DNA from 2 places in the Enterococcus sp. AZ196 genome. Region 2 is predicted to be linked to the other one. Evidence: a T-box and tRNA genes for the amino acid it is inferred to sense, from the RefSeq annotation. Region 2 holds a T-box; the other holds one or more tRNA genes.

Evidence for each region. A T-box is a leader RNA that pairs with one kind of tRNA and senses whether it is charged. The one in region 2 lies ahead of leuS (leucine--tRNA ligase), so its partner is inferred to be a tRNA-Leu.
Region 1: it encodes a tRNA-Leu, which carries the amino acid that the T-box ahead of leuS (leucine--tRNA ligase) is inferred to sense. The anticodon was not compared.

The regions. Positions count from the first base shown of each region.
Region 1 covers NZ_JBIPAM010000001.1:826,668-834,324, forward strand. Annotated here, with positions in the region: gene IGI67_RS04000 (ABC transporter ATP-binding protein) at 1-698, opposite strand, end outside; gene IGI67_RS04005 (hypothetical protein) at 866-1,315, shown strand; gene IGI67_RS04010 (nucleotidyltransferase domain-containing protein) at 1,350-1,868, opposite strand; gene nagA (N-acetylglucosamine-6-phosphate deacetylase) at 1,971-3,116, opposite strand; gene IGI67_RS04020 (helix-turn-helix domain-containing protein) at 3,195-4,019, opposite strand; tRNA gene IGI67_RS04025 (tRNA-Leu) at 4,204-4,287, opposite strand; gene IGI67_RS04030 (hypothetical protein) at 4,334-4,519, opposite strand; gene IGI67_RS04035 (hypothetical protein) at 4,581-5,186, opposite strand; gene IGI67_RS04040 (glycoside hydrolase family 13 protein) at 5,289-7,121, opposite strand; gene IGI67_RS04045 (glycogen/starch/alpha-glucan phosphorylase) at 7,102-7,657, opposite strand, start outside.
Region 2 covers NZ_JBIPAM010000001.1:2,948,846-2,956,502, reverse strand. Annotated here, with positions in the region: gene IGI67_RS14365 (UDP-N-acetylmuramoyl-L-alanyl-D-glutamate--L-lysine ligase) at 1-420, shown strand, start outside; gene IGI67_RS14360 (nitronate monooxygenase) at 433-1,332, opposite strand; gene IGI67_RS14355 (hypothetical protein) at 1,522-2,043, shown strand; gene leuS (leucine--tRNA ligase) at 2,261-4,774, opposite strand; T-box leader at 5,065-5,256, opposite strand; gene IGI67_RS14345 (phosphatase PAP2 family protein) at 5,394-6,053, shown strand; gene IGI67_RS14340 (TIGR01212 family radical SAM protein) at 6,050-7,030, shown strand; gene IGI67_RS14335 (class I SAM-dependent methyltransferase) at 7,005-7,577, shown strand.

The DNA.
Region 1 (7,657 bases), 2.1 Mb from region 2:
CATTGAATATCTTCAATTGACTGAGGATTTTCATTCAACTCTTCACTACGTACTCGAGCATCATTGATTCGAATCACTCGATCAGCCATGGGCGCAATCGCTGAATTATGTGTGATGATTACAACGGTTGTTCCATTTTTTCTAGCTGTCTCTTGCAATATTTTCAAAATCTGTTTTCCCGTCTCAAAATCCAGAGCACCTGTAGGCTCATCACACAATAACAACTTTGGTCTTTTCGCCAAGGCACGAGCAATCGTAACCCGCTGCTGTTCTCCACCAGATAATTGGGCAGGAAAATTATCCATCCGTTCTCCTAATCCGACAGAATGTAATACTTCTTCGGGTTCCATGGCATCTGTGACGATTTGAGAAGCCAGCTCAACATTCTCCTTCGCAGTTAAGTTAGGAACTAAATTATAAAATTGGAAAACAAAGCCGACGTCATTGCGCCGATATGTAGTTAGTTCCTTGTCATTGAAAGCAGCAATATCTGTGCCATCCACTATTATTTTCCCTTCATCACAACTATCCATTCCACCTAAAATATTTAACACAGTCGATTTTCCTGCTCCGCTTGGTCCAAGGATTACCGCAACTTCACCTTTCTCAATCGAAAAGTTAATCTTTTCATTTGCTTTAATGACCGTTTCACCCATTTTATAATGTTTGCTTTCATCGATCACGTCAATATAAGCCATTCCATATCCCCCATTTTCAAAAACTGTTCATGCTCTTTTTAGTTTAACATAGCTTAAAAAAAAGCCAACGACAGATGTCATCAGCTTAAAAAAATTACGATGATTTTTCTATTAAGTGATTGAAAATACCAGTTTTTGAAATGATAATAGAGATAAGGAGGTGCTTTATGAAAGTATGTATCGAATGCTACGCAGTAAGCAATCGCGCAACCCCACTACTTGGCAAACGAGAGTGTTTAGAAAATCATGACCAGTACATTTGCGGTACTTGTGGCAGATGTATCTGCATCCAAAAAGATAGTAATCGCCAACTGCGCAGAATTGATTTCCCATTTAAAAGTTTAGAAATCGCACAATTATATCTACGAGCCGCCGATTACTTATACCACATGCCCTGCGGAATTTACGAAATCATCAGTGAATCAAATCGAAAATCCTATAAGATTTTTCTTAATGACGATGATTTTACAGAATACTTAGCAAACAACAAGAAAAAATATGCCAAAAAACATTACGCTCTCTATCGCCACGTATACTTTGAAGAGTTTTCTAAAACAGAAGTAAGAAAACTCAGTCATCAAGAAGTACAAGCTTATTTAAATAATAGCGGTGATTAATTACTTTCGATGATAATTTTTTAGATGTCACATGCTAGCATTCAAACTCCTGCGGGAAGGCTCTTTTTAAAGCTTTTAAATCAGCATGGTCTACTGCTCTTAGGTCATAGCCGCTATGAAAAATTCTTTGCCCTTCCACAGAAACACAAGGTATTTGCCGCCCCTCAAATATTCTTTTGGAAAACCACTCCGCATTCAGTTCATAATACCCACCCTCGGGGTTTGCTTGCTGCATTATACCTGCATCACTAATGATAAATGGATGGATATCAATGTATCCATAATTAGGATGATACAGTTCTGCACGTGTTGGCCGTTGATCGGTAATTATTTTGTAGCCCATTTCGATCAACTTATTAAGCAGCAACTGCTCCTCTTCAGCATCAAAATCAATATCGATATCTCGATGAGGTCTCGTTTGTTTTCCGACGAGAACGTCAATACCCCAGCCTCCTTCTATCCAATAACGAATATCGAGCTCGTTCAATAGATCAATAATCCTAAGAAAACTGTCTTTACTTGTTATCGAGTTGTGTTCAGAATTTGACTTCACGTACTTTCTCCTTTCCTTTATACATTTTTCAAAAAAATTTAACCATAATAAACTAGTATAAAACAAAAAACTCGGCCAACTAGACCGAGTTTATTAAAATAATTAAGCGTGATAACGTTCAACACCATCAAGGTACGTGGCAACTAAATCCATATTAGAATCCAAGACGATAAAATCAGCTGCGCGGCCTTCAGCGATCATACCACATTTATCATCAATATTACAGCTGACAGCTGGTACATATGATGCCATCATAATTGCTTGCTCTGGCGTTGCAATCTCCCATTCAACAACATTTTTGATTGCTTCTTTTAGTTTTAAAATACTTCCAGCCAAGTTCCCCGATTCAAGTCGTGCAGTTCCTTCCTTCACAACTACTGGAAATTCCCCTAAATTGTAATTTCCTTCTGGCATACCGCCTGCCATCATGCAATCAGTAATCAACGCAACATGATCATGACCCGCTTTTTCCATCAATACTTCAGCAGCCTGTGGATGTACATGATGACCATCGCAAATCAATTCAGAAAACACATGCTGTAAAGTTAACAAAGCACCAACCATGCCAGGTTCACGATGATTAAATCCGCGCATACCATTATAAGCATGTACAAAGACGCTTGCACCAGCTTCCACCGCCTCTTGGGCTTCTTCTATTGTAGCGTTAGAATGTCCAAGCGAAACAACAACACCTTCATCAGTCACAGTTTTAACAAATTCTCTTACCCCTTTACGTTCAGGAGCCAAAGCAATTTTTTTAATTAAACCACCTGATGCTTCTTGCCATTCATGGAAAGTATCCAAATCTGGATCACCAAAATAACTAGGATTTTGTGCACCTTTATGCTCTTCAGTAAAGAATGGTCCTTCGAAATAAATCCCTTGAATTTTTGCCCCATCAACCTCTTGATAAACCTTACCGATTGTTTCAGCAACATCTTTCAAATGTTCTTTTGAAGATGTCAAAGTTGTGGGTAGAAAACTAGTAACACCACATGACAGCAGACCTTCAGACATAACTTTAATTCCTTCAGCATCATTGTCCATTACATCGTGATTCTTATAGCCATGTATGTGAGTATCAACTAAACCAGGAGCAATCCATTTTCCAGATTGGTCGATTATTTCTGCTCCTTCTGGTTTTTCTTTCGTATATGTCCCAAAAATGCCAGCAGTGACATCTAAATAACCTGCACCTTTAACACCAGAGTTTAAAAAGAATTTGTCAGCATAAATAAATGTTTTCATTGTGAGCTCTCCCTTTTTGTCTTAGTACTTTAAAGTTACTCCTGAATTCATAATAAGTCAAGAATGGTGTAGACCATTCTATAAATCTTTTATTTTTTCAATCGCTCGCAGCATTTTTCGATAGTTGATCACTGTATGAAGCTCATCTCGAGCTTCTAACATCCGTATTTTTAATTCTAAAAGTTCTCTTAATTTATAATAACTGCATTGTTGACGATTCCACTTCAATCCCATATCAACAACTTTCTCAGCCAAATCCAAACGCTCTTGCTTAACCAAAAAAGTACCATAATTTACAAAAAGATTACTCAATTCACTTCGCTCTGAATAATCAGCCATCATCGTTTGAAATAGTTCAAAACTTTGGTTGTAGTAGCTTTGTGCTTCATTCACTCGCCCAAGCACAGAATTCATTTTTCCAGCAAAACTTAAAAGCAAAATTTTACTGTCAAAATAGCCAGTATATTTTTTTGATACACAGATTGAAAGCCCCTGAACAATTTGCTCTAATGCTTTTTCTGGAGCCTCATCGATAAAATAAGCACAAACACCTTTAAAAAAGTAGGCTAACTGGCGATCTTTATCTAAGTGAGTAATTTGTCGTTCATCTAGATAATCCAATGTCGTTCGAATCTCTAGATACTTTCCGATACGCAAATACATAAACATTTTATTGAAATACTTACGCAGGAACAATTCTTCCGGTAAGAAATCCAGCATCAATTGATCAATCGTAATCCCCAGCCGATGACATAATTGCTGAATCACGATAATATTAGGAATCTCTTCATTATTTTCAATTCGACTCAAGACACTTTGAGAACAAATCCCTTCAGAAAGATCCTTTTGTGTCATGCCGTGTTCTTTTCTGAACTCTTTTAAGACTTGACCAATCGCTTCCATTGCCACTTCCTCCAAAATATGCGAATTCACATTTTAATAAGTTAATTTTATCTGATGACTAGTTGACAAGCAACTCTTGCGATCTAAATACACAAAAGGTTTTCAGCCGAAAGATAAAATGCAAACGTATTTCTGCTGTTTTATTCCTCAAAAAAAAAGATGCACCATAATCGGTACATCCAAGTGCGGCGAATGGGACTCGAACCCACACGAGATCGCTCTCACATGATCCTTAGTCATGCTTGTCTGCCAATTCCAACATCACCGCAGAATCTTTTCTCATGATAGCGGGCTAAAATGAAAAAGTCAATAGTTTACACGATCGTTGTATCATAGACGTACGTGATATTTCCCTTTAACCCTGCAATACCACGAAAAAACTTTTTGTCTTCTTGTTTAATCCACGCCTCTCGAAACAAGAAAAATTCATCACGTGTTACTTCTATTTTCTCAATATCTCCCGCCCGTAATTGGCCAATTTTTTCCTCAAATGGATTCATGTTCTTTTTTCTCTCCTATCATCGTAAAACAACAGAAGGATACCTGTCGGCACCTTCTGCTTTACTCATGAAAATATTTACTATTTTCGATACTAGAGCTTTCCTCTTGCATAATCCCTCGTAATGAGCGATCTAAACGTTGACGAGAATTTTTTCTTTCGATCGCCGGTTGCTTCTGCTCATTTTCAGGCGCAAACAAAATATAAGATTGCCGCGATTTTTCCATTCGCTGCATTAGTTCTTTTGGTGAAATAGCATCAGCTGGTTCATCTGGAATCAAAGAAGAAGGAACAAATTTTGGTGAGAAAGGTGTTGCACTGCGACCATTTCGCGTATTAAACGTTGTCTTGGACGTAGTCGCCTCTTTGGGTTTACGCTCCTCAAATAGTTTTACCTTTTTTGATTCTTTTCGCTCTCCCTGATACATTGGTAAGTTTGCTTTATGATGATCTAGCTCTCTACGTGGTTCCTCGTCTAAGCTAACACGACGTGTCCGTTTAGCTTTTGGCATTGGTCGCTCAAAAATATCTTTTGCTTCCAAACGATAACTTGTAATTAAGTCATCTTGTCCATCAAATAAGACACGCTGATTGGTTTGTACTAATTTAACCCCTGCTTCATCATCAAAAGCAGGAAAACGGCTCTTTTTTCTGCTGTAAGTTTGCATAATATCATCCTTATCGTTCTGATATAGCATAGTTTAGCATAAATGCTGAAAAAATGCTTTTAAATTCCTAAGTAACAGGAGAACTAGAGAAAATCATCAGAATTAATCGGCATCATGCACAAATAAGCTACCTCTTGGAGCCAATACTTCACCATCCAAAATACGCGCTAGTACTTCATAATCTCCTTGATAAGCACGCGGGCTTGATAATTCTCCTACATTTAAATTTTGCTCTTCATCTGATAAATTGAGTGCATAGATTACATAGGCTTCTTCGGTATAGCGAATGATTCCGAAAATTTGTTGCTTTTGAGAATAAAAAGGGAAAAAATGTCCATGCTTTAGCACATCGTGTTTTTTTCTCCGGTTAATCCACTTTTGACAATTTTTAAATAAACGATGATCAATGGATTGCCAAGGAAAAAATTTTCGATTATCAGGATCTTTACCACCCGTCAATCCAGCTTCATCTCCATAATACACACAAGGAATCCCAGGCATCATGAACATTAGTCCCCATGCCTGATCCAATGCCTCAACAGAACCATTGAGCATAGTTAAAATGCGCTCAGTGTCATGAGTCCCAATATTATTTAATTGATTATAATAGAAATCTGCTGGATAGTTTTCTTGATATCGAATCATTTCCTCACAGATATTCTTTAATGAGCGTGTTCGTTTTAAGATATCTAAAATTTGTTGACGTAATGGGTAGTTCATTACTCCTTGTAAGTGATCTCCAAAAACATATTTTCGTCGTGTATCGTATGCAATCTTATTTGATGCATCTTCCCATACCTCGCCAATCAAAATTTTTTCTTGATAGGATAAAAGGTTTTTTCGAATACCAGCGATAAAATCATCTGTCAATTCATCAGCAACATCTAAACGCCAGCCATCAACCCCCATCGAGGTCCATTTGGACAAAACACTGTCCAAATCACCATAAATGAATTCCTGATAATTAGGGTTTTCTTTGCGTACTTCTGGTAGATCGGCCACTCCCCACCAAGACTTATAGTCATTAGGATAATGATTAAACGTAAACCAATCGTGATATTTACTTTGCGGATCACGCGCAGCTCCAGTATTTTCGCCGTAAAGACCAGAGATATTAAAATAACGGCTATCTTTACCTACGTGAGAAAACACTCCATCTAACACTACAGCAATCCCAGCTGTATGCAAAGCAGCTATTAAACTACGAAAATCTTCTTCAGTACCTAAAACACCATCTACCTTGAAATAGTCATTCGTATCATAACGATGATTAGAAGTAGCCTCAAAAATCGGATTCAAATATAAAGCAGTAATTCCCAGTTCTTGTAAATAAGGAATTTTCTCTTGAATTCCTTTAAAGTTCCCTCCAAAAAAGTCCCAGCGAGCAATCTCATTCTTCTGATTTTTAATATAAAACGGTTCATCTTCTTCAGTCGCATAAATGAAAGAATTCTTTTTTGGCTGATTGATTGTTCGATCAGGATTTCCATTTGCAAATCGATCAGGGAAAATTTGATAAAAAACAGCATTCCGATACCATTTAGGAGCGATCTCTGGTTTTTGATAGCAGGTTAACTGATAAGGCACCACTTCTTGTTCCGAACTGTAGATTCTTCCTTCGCCGCCTTGATCATTGAAGCCATAGTATTGGATCGTTTCGTAATCTTCCGATTCGTGTACCACTTTAAAATAATAAAAATATAGTCCCCATTCTTGATCCATGATCGTTTGAAAATGAAAGCGATCTTCTGAAGCAGGTTCCATTGGAAATATTTTCTGTCCCACTGAACTTCCTTCTTTTCGTACAATCAAAAAGACTTTTGTTTTTTGCTGCTCAGGAACTGATAGCCAGATTTTGACCATCGTTCCTTCTTGAACAGCTCCAAATGGTTGCTTATAGCGTTCTATCCATGGATTAAAGTAAATATGAGTCATGTTGCGTTACACCTCGATCGTCTTCGTGGGCAAATACAGGCTCTATTTGCCAAATATCGTCTGCATAGCGTTGAACCGTATTGTCTGAAGAAAAGCGTCCTGCATTAGCAATGTTACGTAAGCTTATTTGCAGCCAACGACGTTTCTCTTGATAAGCTTGATTCACTGATTCTTGTGCTGAACAGTAATCTTCAAAATCACGTAAGACAAAAAATTCATCATTATATTTGATCAGCGAATCAAAGATCTCTTGACCTTCCGCAAAAATATTGGGAATAGTTCCGTCGATTAGTGTTTTAACTACTTTGTGTATGACAGCATTCTCTCGATAAATTTCTGCGGAAGAATAATTTTTGTTCTCATAATATTGATAAACTTCAGACTCAGTCAAACCAAAAATAGCAATATTCTCATCACCAACAGCATCTCGAATTTCAACGTTCGCACCATCCAAAGTCGCTATCGTCACCGCTCCATTCAACATTAACTTCATATTAGATGTCCCTGAAGCTTCTTTTGATGCTAAAGAAATTTGT
Region 2 (7,657 bases):
TATGCTCACAATTATCTGAGTATGAAATCATTGCTGGCCTTCGCGAAAGAGCAGCATCCAGATGGACAACTGCTCGTTATAACTGGATCAACTGGAAATAAGGCAGAATCCCGCCGCGAAGGTTTAGGTCAGGCAATCGGTGAATATGCCGATAGCGCTGTTTTGACCAGCGACGATCCCAATTTTGAAGATCCTAAAAAAATCGCAAATGAAATCGAACAAAGTATCCAAAACGCGCATGTCCATGTTCAGTTTGAAGCAGACCGTAAAAAAGCCATCAAAGAAGCTATCCAAAATGCTGGTCCGAATGATGCCATCATTTTAGCCGGTAAAGGAACAGACAAATACATGACTGTTAATGGGAAAGATCTTCCTTATGAAGGCGACTACCATCTAGCAGAAGAATTTATTAAAGACTAACGGGATTATCCGTTAGTCTATTTTTATACTCTTACTGATAAGCTCTGCCTCAGTAAAGATCTCTTCAATTAATGTTTTCGCTGGCTTTACCTGTGTAAGCAGCCCTGCAATCTGTCCTGTCATAATCATTCCCTGTTGGATGTCACCCGCATCTGCTGCTCGCTCTAATGCAGCTAGAGAAAAAGCGTCGTTAGTATGTTCTTCAGTCAACTGGTTCTTCAACCCGCGCAGCGCTCCGCCTTTGGCTTTCCGAATTACTGTTGTCGCGGTGTCGTCAGCCTGCAAAATCGCCTGCTGATAATTAACGTGAATTGGGCATTCCGTTGCTGTCAAAAAAACCGTTCCCAGCTGTACTCCTCGTGCCCCTAGTGCAAACGCCGCAGCCATCCCACGTCCATCACCGATTCCGCCTGCTGCAATAACCGGTATAGTGACTGCCTGAGTGACCTGAGGAATCAATGCCATTGTAGTCGTCTCTCCAATATGACCACCAGCTTCCATTCCTTCTGCAATTACACCATCTGCCCCTAGCTCCTCCATTTTCTTAGCCAACTTCACCGAAGGAACGACCGGAAAAACTTTGATCCCAGCCTGCTTTAAGCTTTCCATATAAGGTCTTGGTGTTCCGGCACCAGTCGTTACGATCTTGACTCCCTCTGTAATCAATACTTCGACCTGCTCCGAAATAGTTTCCATCTGGAGCATCAGATTGACCGCAAAAGGTTTTTCCGTGCGTTTCTGCGTCTCACGAATTTGTTCCCGCAATTCTTCTCCACTCAGTCCGCCTGCCGCAATAATTCCTAGTCCACCTGCTTCTGATACAGCACTAACTAATGGATAACGGGCAATATGGGCCATCGCTCCTTGAAAAATCGGATACTGGATACCAAGTAAATCGGTGATTCTTTTCATAGCAGTTCCTCATTTCTTTTTCTTTCTAACATAGTTGACGATCGTGCGCCTTACGATAGCTTAGCTAGGGGATAGTCATTTTCTAATTTTAACTATATACTAAATTCAGAATGATCACACGAACAAGTTTACAAGTAAGTTAACTAAAAATAGATTAGGACATTGGCTATGAAAATAGAGGACGATTTTTTGAAACTTCAAATAACTACCCAAGAAATGCTCAGAACATTAATGGTTGGATTAACTGGTATGATCAGCATTGCCGGCATCATCGGTTACATTTTCTACGTACTTTTCCAGCTATTCAAAGCCAATAATTCCGCGAGTATTCTCTTGATTATAAAAACCTCTATCCTTTGGAATCCTATACCCGTTTTATTATTTTTAGGAATAATATTCTGGATTTCCAGTCTATTTTTCTTTCAAGGGATCAGCGATCTAACATTTTTATTGAAACATCAAGGAATCTTTTTCTATATGGATCAGCAAGGAATTCAATATTATAATTTTGAAACAAAAGAAGTAAAAAGAAAGACTTGGTCTGAATTTGAAGATGTAGGTTCTTATAGACAAGAATCAGAAAAACTAGTGTATAAATACCAAATTAAGTTCACTAATGGCGAGGTCTATAACTTTGACCTGCGAGGAAGTTTACCAACCAAAGAATTTAAAGAAAAAATCGAAGCATTTTATCTTAGATACAGTGAATAAATGCTAACGCACAATTGCCATGATTAATTTTTTTTGCGTAGGAATCTCTTAGGCACCTTTTACAAAACTAAACAACAGAAAAACTGCACGCCCATCTGTTATCAACGAGGATAATAGATGCACGTGCAGTTTTTGACTATTCAACTGATTTTTGAGACTTCATCGCTAAGCAGCCGAACGTGGTCAGATATATTTCTTTTAGAATCGGCCTCACAAATTAATTGGCTACAATATTGACTAATTTATTCGGTACAACAATTACTTTGCGAACCGTTTTGCCCTCAATATTTCTTTGAATATGTTCATCAGCCATCGCTAGTTTTTCCAACTCGTCTTTTGCAAGATCCACAGCGACCATTACTTTTGAACGAACTTTTCCGTTAACCTGCAAGATTACTTCAATTTCATTTTCAATCAAAGCTTCTTCGTCATACGTTGGCCAAGCTACATGAGAGATTCCTTCGTCGTGCCCTAGAATCGCCCAAAGTTCTTCAGCGATATGAGGGGCAATCGGAGCCAGCAATTGTACAAAGCCTTCCACATATTCATACGTTAATGCTTCTGCTTTATAGGCATCATTTACGAAGACCATTAATTGAGAAATGGCAGTATTTAAATGCAGATGTTCCATATCTTCCGTTACTTTTTTTATAGTTTGGTTATAGACCTTCGTCAGTGAACCATCATTGAATGTCGTGATATGATCACGCATCTTGCCTTCTTCATCAACGATCAGGCGCCATACACGCTCTAGGAATTTACGTGAACCTTCCAGTCCATTTTCGCTCCAAGCGATCGAAGCGTCCAACGGCCCCATGAACATTTCGTACATTCTTAATGTATCCGCACCATACTTTTCTACGACATCATCAGGATTCACGACGTTCTTCAATGATTTACTCATTTTCGCTGGTGCTTCTTCCAATTCTTCACCTGTTTCAATGCTGAACCATTTGCCATCGCGTTTTTCTACCATATTAGTCGGCACTAAAGCGCCTCGGCTATCGCGGAAGCTTTGTCCTAAGATCATCCCTTGATTGTATAACTTTTGGAACGGTTCATTAGTTGGCACCACGCCAATGTCATACAAGAATTTATGCCAGAAACGAACATACAATAAATGCAGCACGGCATGCTCTGCTCCGCCAATATAAAGATCTACCGGCATCCAGCGTTTCAATTTATCGTAATCCGCTAACGCTTCTTTGTTATGTGGATCAATGAAACGCAAGTAATACCACGAGCTTCCAGCCCATTGCGGCATCGTATTGGTTTCACGACGCCCTTTTTTACCAGTGTCTGGATCAACTACATTAACCCAGTCTTCAATGTTTGCTAATGGTGATTCTCCAGTACCGCTTGGTTTAATATCCGTAGTTTTCGGCAGCTCTAACGGCAATTCGTCTTCCGGAACCAAGCCGGTCGTCCCATCTTCCCAGTGAATGACAGGAATTGGTTCACCCCAGTAGCGTTGACGAGAAAACAACCAGTCACGCAATCGATAGCTGATTTCTTTCTTGCCACATTCATGTTCTTCTAGCCAAGCCACCATCTTATCGATTGCGTCTTGTTTATTCAGTCCATCCAGGAACTCGGAATTAATATGTGAACCATCACCAGTAAAGGCTTCTTTGTCCACATCACCGCCTTCAAGTACAGGGATAATCGGTAAACCAAATGTTTTCGCAAACTCATAATCTCGTTCATCATGTGCAGGAACGGCCATGATAGCACCTGTTCCATATGAAGCCAACACATAATCCCCGATCCAGATCGGCATTTTTTTGCCATTCACAGGATTGATCGCGTAAGCACCCGTGAAGACCCCAGTTTTTTCCTTCGCTAAATCGGTACGATTCAGTTCAGATTTTTTCGAGGCTTCTTCAATATAGTCATTGACAGCTGCTTCTTGTTCAGAAGTAGTAATTTTTTGTACCAATTCCAATTCTGGTGCCAAGACTGCATAAGTCGCGCCAAATAAGGTATCAGGACGTGTAGTGAAAACAGTAAATGTTTCATCACTGCCCTCGATCTTGAAGCTGACATTCGCACCGATCGAACGACCGATCCAGTTGCGCTGCATTTCTTTGATGCTTTCAGGCCAATCAACCGTTTCTAAATCATCCAGCAAACGATCTGCATAAGCGGTAATTTTCAGCATCCATTGACGCATCGGCTTGCGGATTACATCGTAGCCGCCCCGTTCACTTTTGCCATCGATCACTTCTTCATTAGAAATAACTGTACCTAATTCAGGTACCCAGTTAACAGGAACTTCCGCTTCATAAGCCAAGCCCTTTTCATACATTTGTTCAAAAATCCACTGAGTCCATTTATAGTACTCAGGATCCGTTGTATTCAATTCACGATTCCAATCATAGCTGAATCCCAGAGAATTGATTTGACGCTTGAAGGTCTCGATATTTTTCTTAGTAAATTCCGCAGGGTCATTCCCTGTATCCAGCGCATACTGCTCCGCAGGTAACCCAAAAGCATCCCAGCCCATTGGATGTAGAACATTGTAACCTTGCGCCCGCTTCATCCGTGAAATCACATCAGTCGCAGTGTATCCTTCTGGGTGTCCAACATGCAACCCTTGTCCAGACGGATAAGGAAACATATCCAATGCATAAAATTTTGGTTTTTCAGGATCATCTTGGGTATTAAACACATTGTGCTTCGCCCAATATTTCTGCCATTTTTTTTCAATCGCTTTGTGCTCGTAACTCATATTGCTCCTCCTAATATATGAACTTATTTTGTTTACGTTAATAATATAGCCGAAGATTCTAAATTGAAACTAAATGCTGACTCGTGATAATAGAAAAATTTCTAATAAATGAAAATTCCAACTACTTCTTGTGCGGTTACTTTGAATAAATCGAAAAAAGGAAGTTGCAGCTAGCTCGGTGTAGGGAAATCAATTTTTTGACTCTCGCTACGCATACGATTCCACTAATCACGCAAAGCGTGAAAGTAGAACTCGCAAAAAAAGTCCTATGAAAGCTCGAAAAAGAGCTCTCATAGGACGTTATCAACGTGGTACCACCTATTTTTATCTGCCAAATGACAGACCTCAAAAGAAATAACGGTCTTTAACCGGATCCTACGATCATGCTCCAAGGTAAGTTCGAATCTTTCGCATACACGCTCACAGCACCGCGCGCTCTCTGAAATGCGTTCGTTCCTACTACTCCTCTTCTGGGCAGTAATATTCAAAGTAGTTCCATCTTAGCAGATTCCAAAATATTATTCAATTGAATTCCCCTTAAGAAATCTCAGAAAAAATTGTCCTATTAAGGAAACATGATATAATATTTCTGTTTAGAAAGGATGAATCAGACAAAGCAATGAAAAATAAACCCATCTACCAATTAATCGGCAGTTTCACCCTGCTGTTTTTTGCGGCCTTGTGCTACATTATCCGTTTTTATCCGGAAACTTTATCCGGCTTCGATCGCGGCATCATCCATGCGATCCATCAACTTCATCCGCAGATGAACAGCTATTTTTTGTGGGTGACAAAATTTGCCAATCCAATCACAATTATCATTTTATCAATCGTGTTTGTCGGTTTGTTTTATTTCAATAAGCAAAAAGTCACAGCTTTATGGCTGGCAATCAGTATGGCACTAATCAGCGGGATCGGCAATCATTCGCTGAAGCTTTTTTTTCATCGGACACGCCCAACGATCTTACCTCATATGGTGAGCGAACACAGTCTTAGCTTTCCAAGCGGCCATGCAACAGCCAGTACCCTATTATATGGTACCTTGATTTTTGTTATGGCTCTGTTCTTTAAGGAAAAAACACCGCGTTTAATCGCTCAGATTGTGGTCGGTTTATTGATTTTTAGTATCGTCGTCAGTCGAATTTATCTAGGGGTTCACTATCCGAGCGATGTTCTTGGTGGCGTACTCTTTAGCAGCAGTTGGCTGCTGTTTACCTACCCTTATTATAAACAAAAAAAATTAGCTTATGATCTCAAAGCAATTAGGAGACAAAAATGACCTTTCAATATAGTGATGATTCAACCAAACGGTATCATTCATGGAATTACGCATTACGCCAGCAGTTTGGCGGAAAAATCTTTAAAGTACCTGTAGATGGCGGCTTTGATTGCCCAAATCGCGATGGTACGGTCGCACATGGCGGTTGTACTTTCTGCAGTGTTTCTGGGTCTGGGGATATGATTGTCGCTCCTAGTGATCCGCTTCCTCAGCAATTTCACAAAGAAATCGATATGATGCACAAAAAATGGCCTAGCGTAGATCAATATATCGTTTATTTCCAAAATTTCACCAATACACATGCACCAGTCGAAGTGATTCGAGAACGATTTGAACAAGTTGTCAACCTTCCGGGTGTCGTTGGCTTATCTGTCGGCACTCGTCCAGATTGTTTGCCGCCAGAAGTCGTAGATTATTTAGCGGAACTCAATCAACGGCTCTATTTATGGGTCGAGCTAGGTTTGCAAACAACTTATGAATCTACGAGTGACAGAATCAACCGCGCCCATGACTACCCAACCTATGTTGACGCTGTTGCCCGTTTACGCAAGCACAATATCAATGTCTGCACCCATTTGATTAATGGACTTCCGGGTGAATCATTAGATATGATGCGGGAAAATGTCCGCCGAACGATTTTAGACTCTGATGTTCAAGGCATCAAACTACATCTGCTGCACCTAATGCGCAATACAAAAATGCTGCGAGATTATGCGGATGGACATTTACAGCTAATGAGCAAGGAGGATTACGTCACAGTCATTTGTGATCAGTTGGAAATGATTCCGCCAGAGATCATCATCCATCGTTTGACTGGTGATGCACCGTGGGATTCATTGATTGGGCCGATGTGGAGTCTGAAAAAATGGGAAGTCTTGAATGCGATTGATCAAGAACTGATCCGCCGCGACTCTTACCAAGGGAAATATTCCTTAAGAAAGGATTTAAAGCATGTTACTAACAGCGTTGCGTTTTAGTCATCAGTTGCTAAAAGAAACAGTTTCTGAAGGAGATCACGTGATTGACGCCACGATGGGAAATGGCAACGATACGCTTTTTTTAGCTGGATTAGTCGGTCCAACGGGGCACGTCTATGCTTTTGATATCCAAGAGCAAGCTGTTCAAAACACTCGAGAAAAACTAGCGGAATATGCCGAGCGTTCAACGCTTTTTCTTGCAGGGCATGAAACAATTGAAGAAAACATCCCTGCTGATCAATCCATCCAAGCAGCGATCTTCAATCTTGGGTACCTGCCGAAAAGCGACAAGCAGATTATCACGCTGCCAGAAACTACCAAACGAGCGATGTCAGCAATTTTGAAGCGCTTGACCGTTGGCGGACGAATGATCGTTGTCATTTATTACGGTCATAAAGGCGGCGAAGCCGAAAAAAATGAAGTGCTGCATTTTTGCCAAAACTTGCCACAAGAAAATTTCAGTGTCTTGAATTATCAATTCATCAATCAAAAAAATAATCCGCCAATTCTGCTTTGTGTAGAAAAAAGACGATCGTATCATTTTTAGTGCAGACAAGATAAAAGAAGATGACTTCAGATTTTCCATTCGGAAATTGAAGCCATCTTTTTTACTTATATCATAGTCGC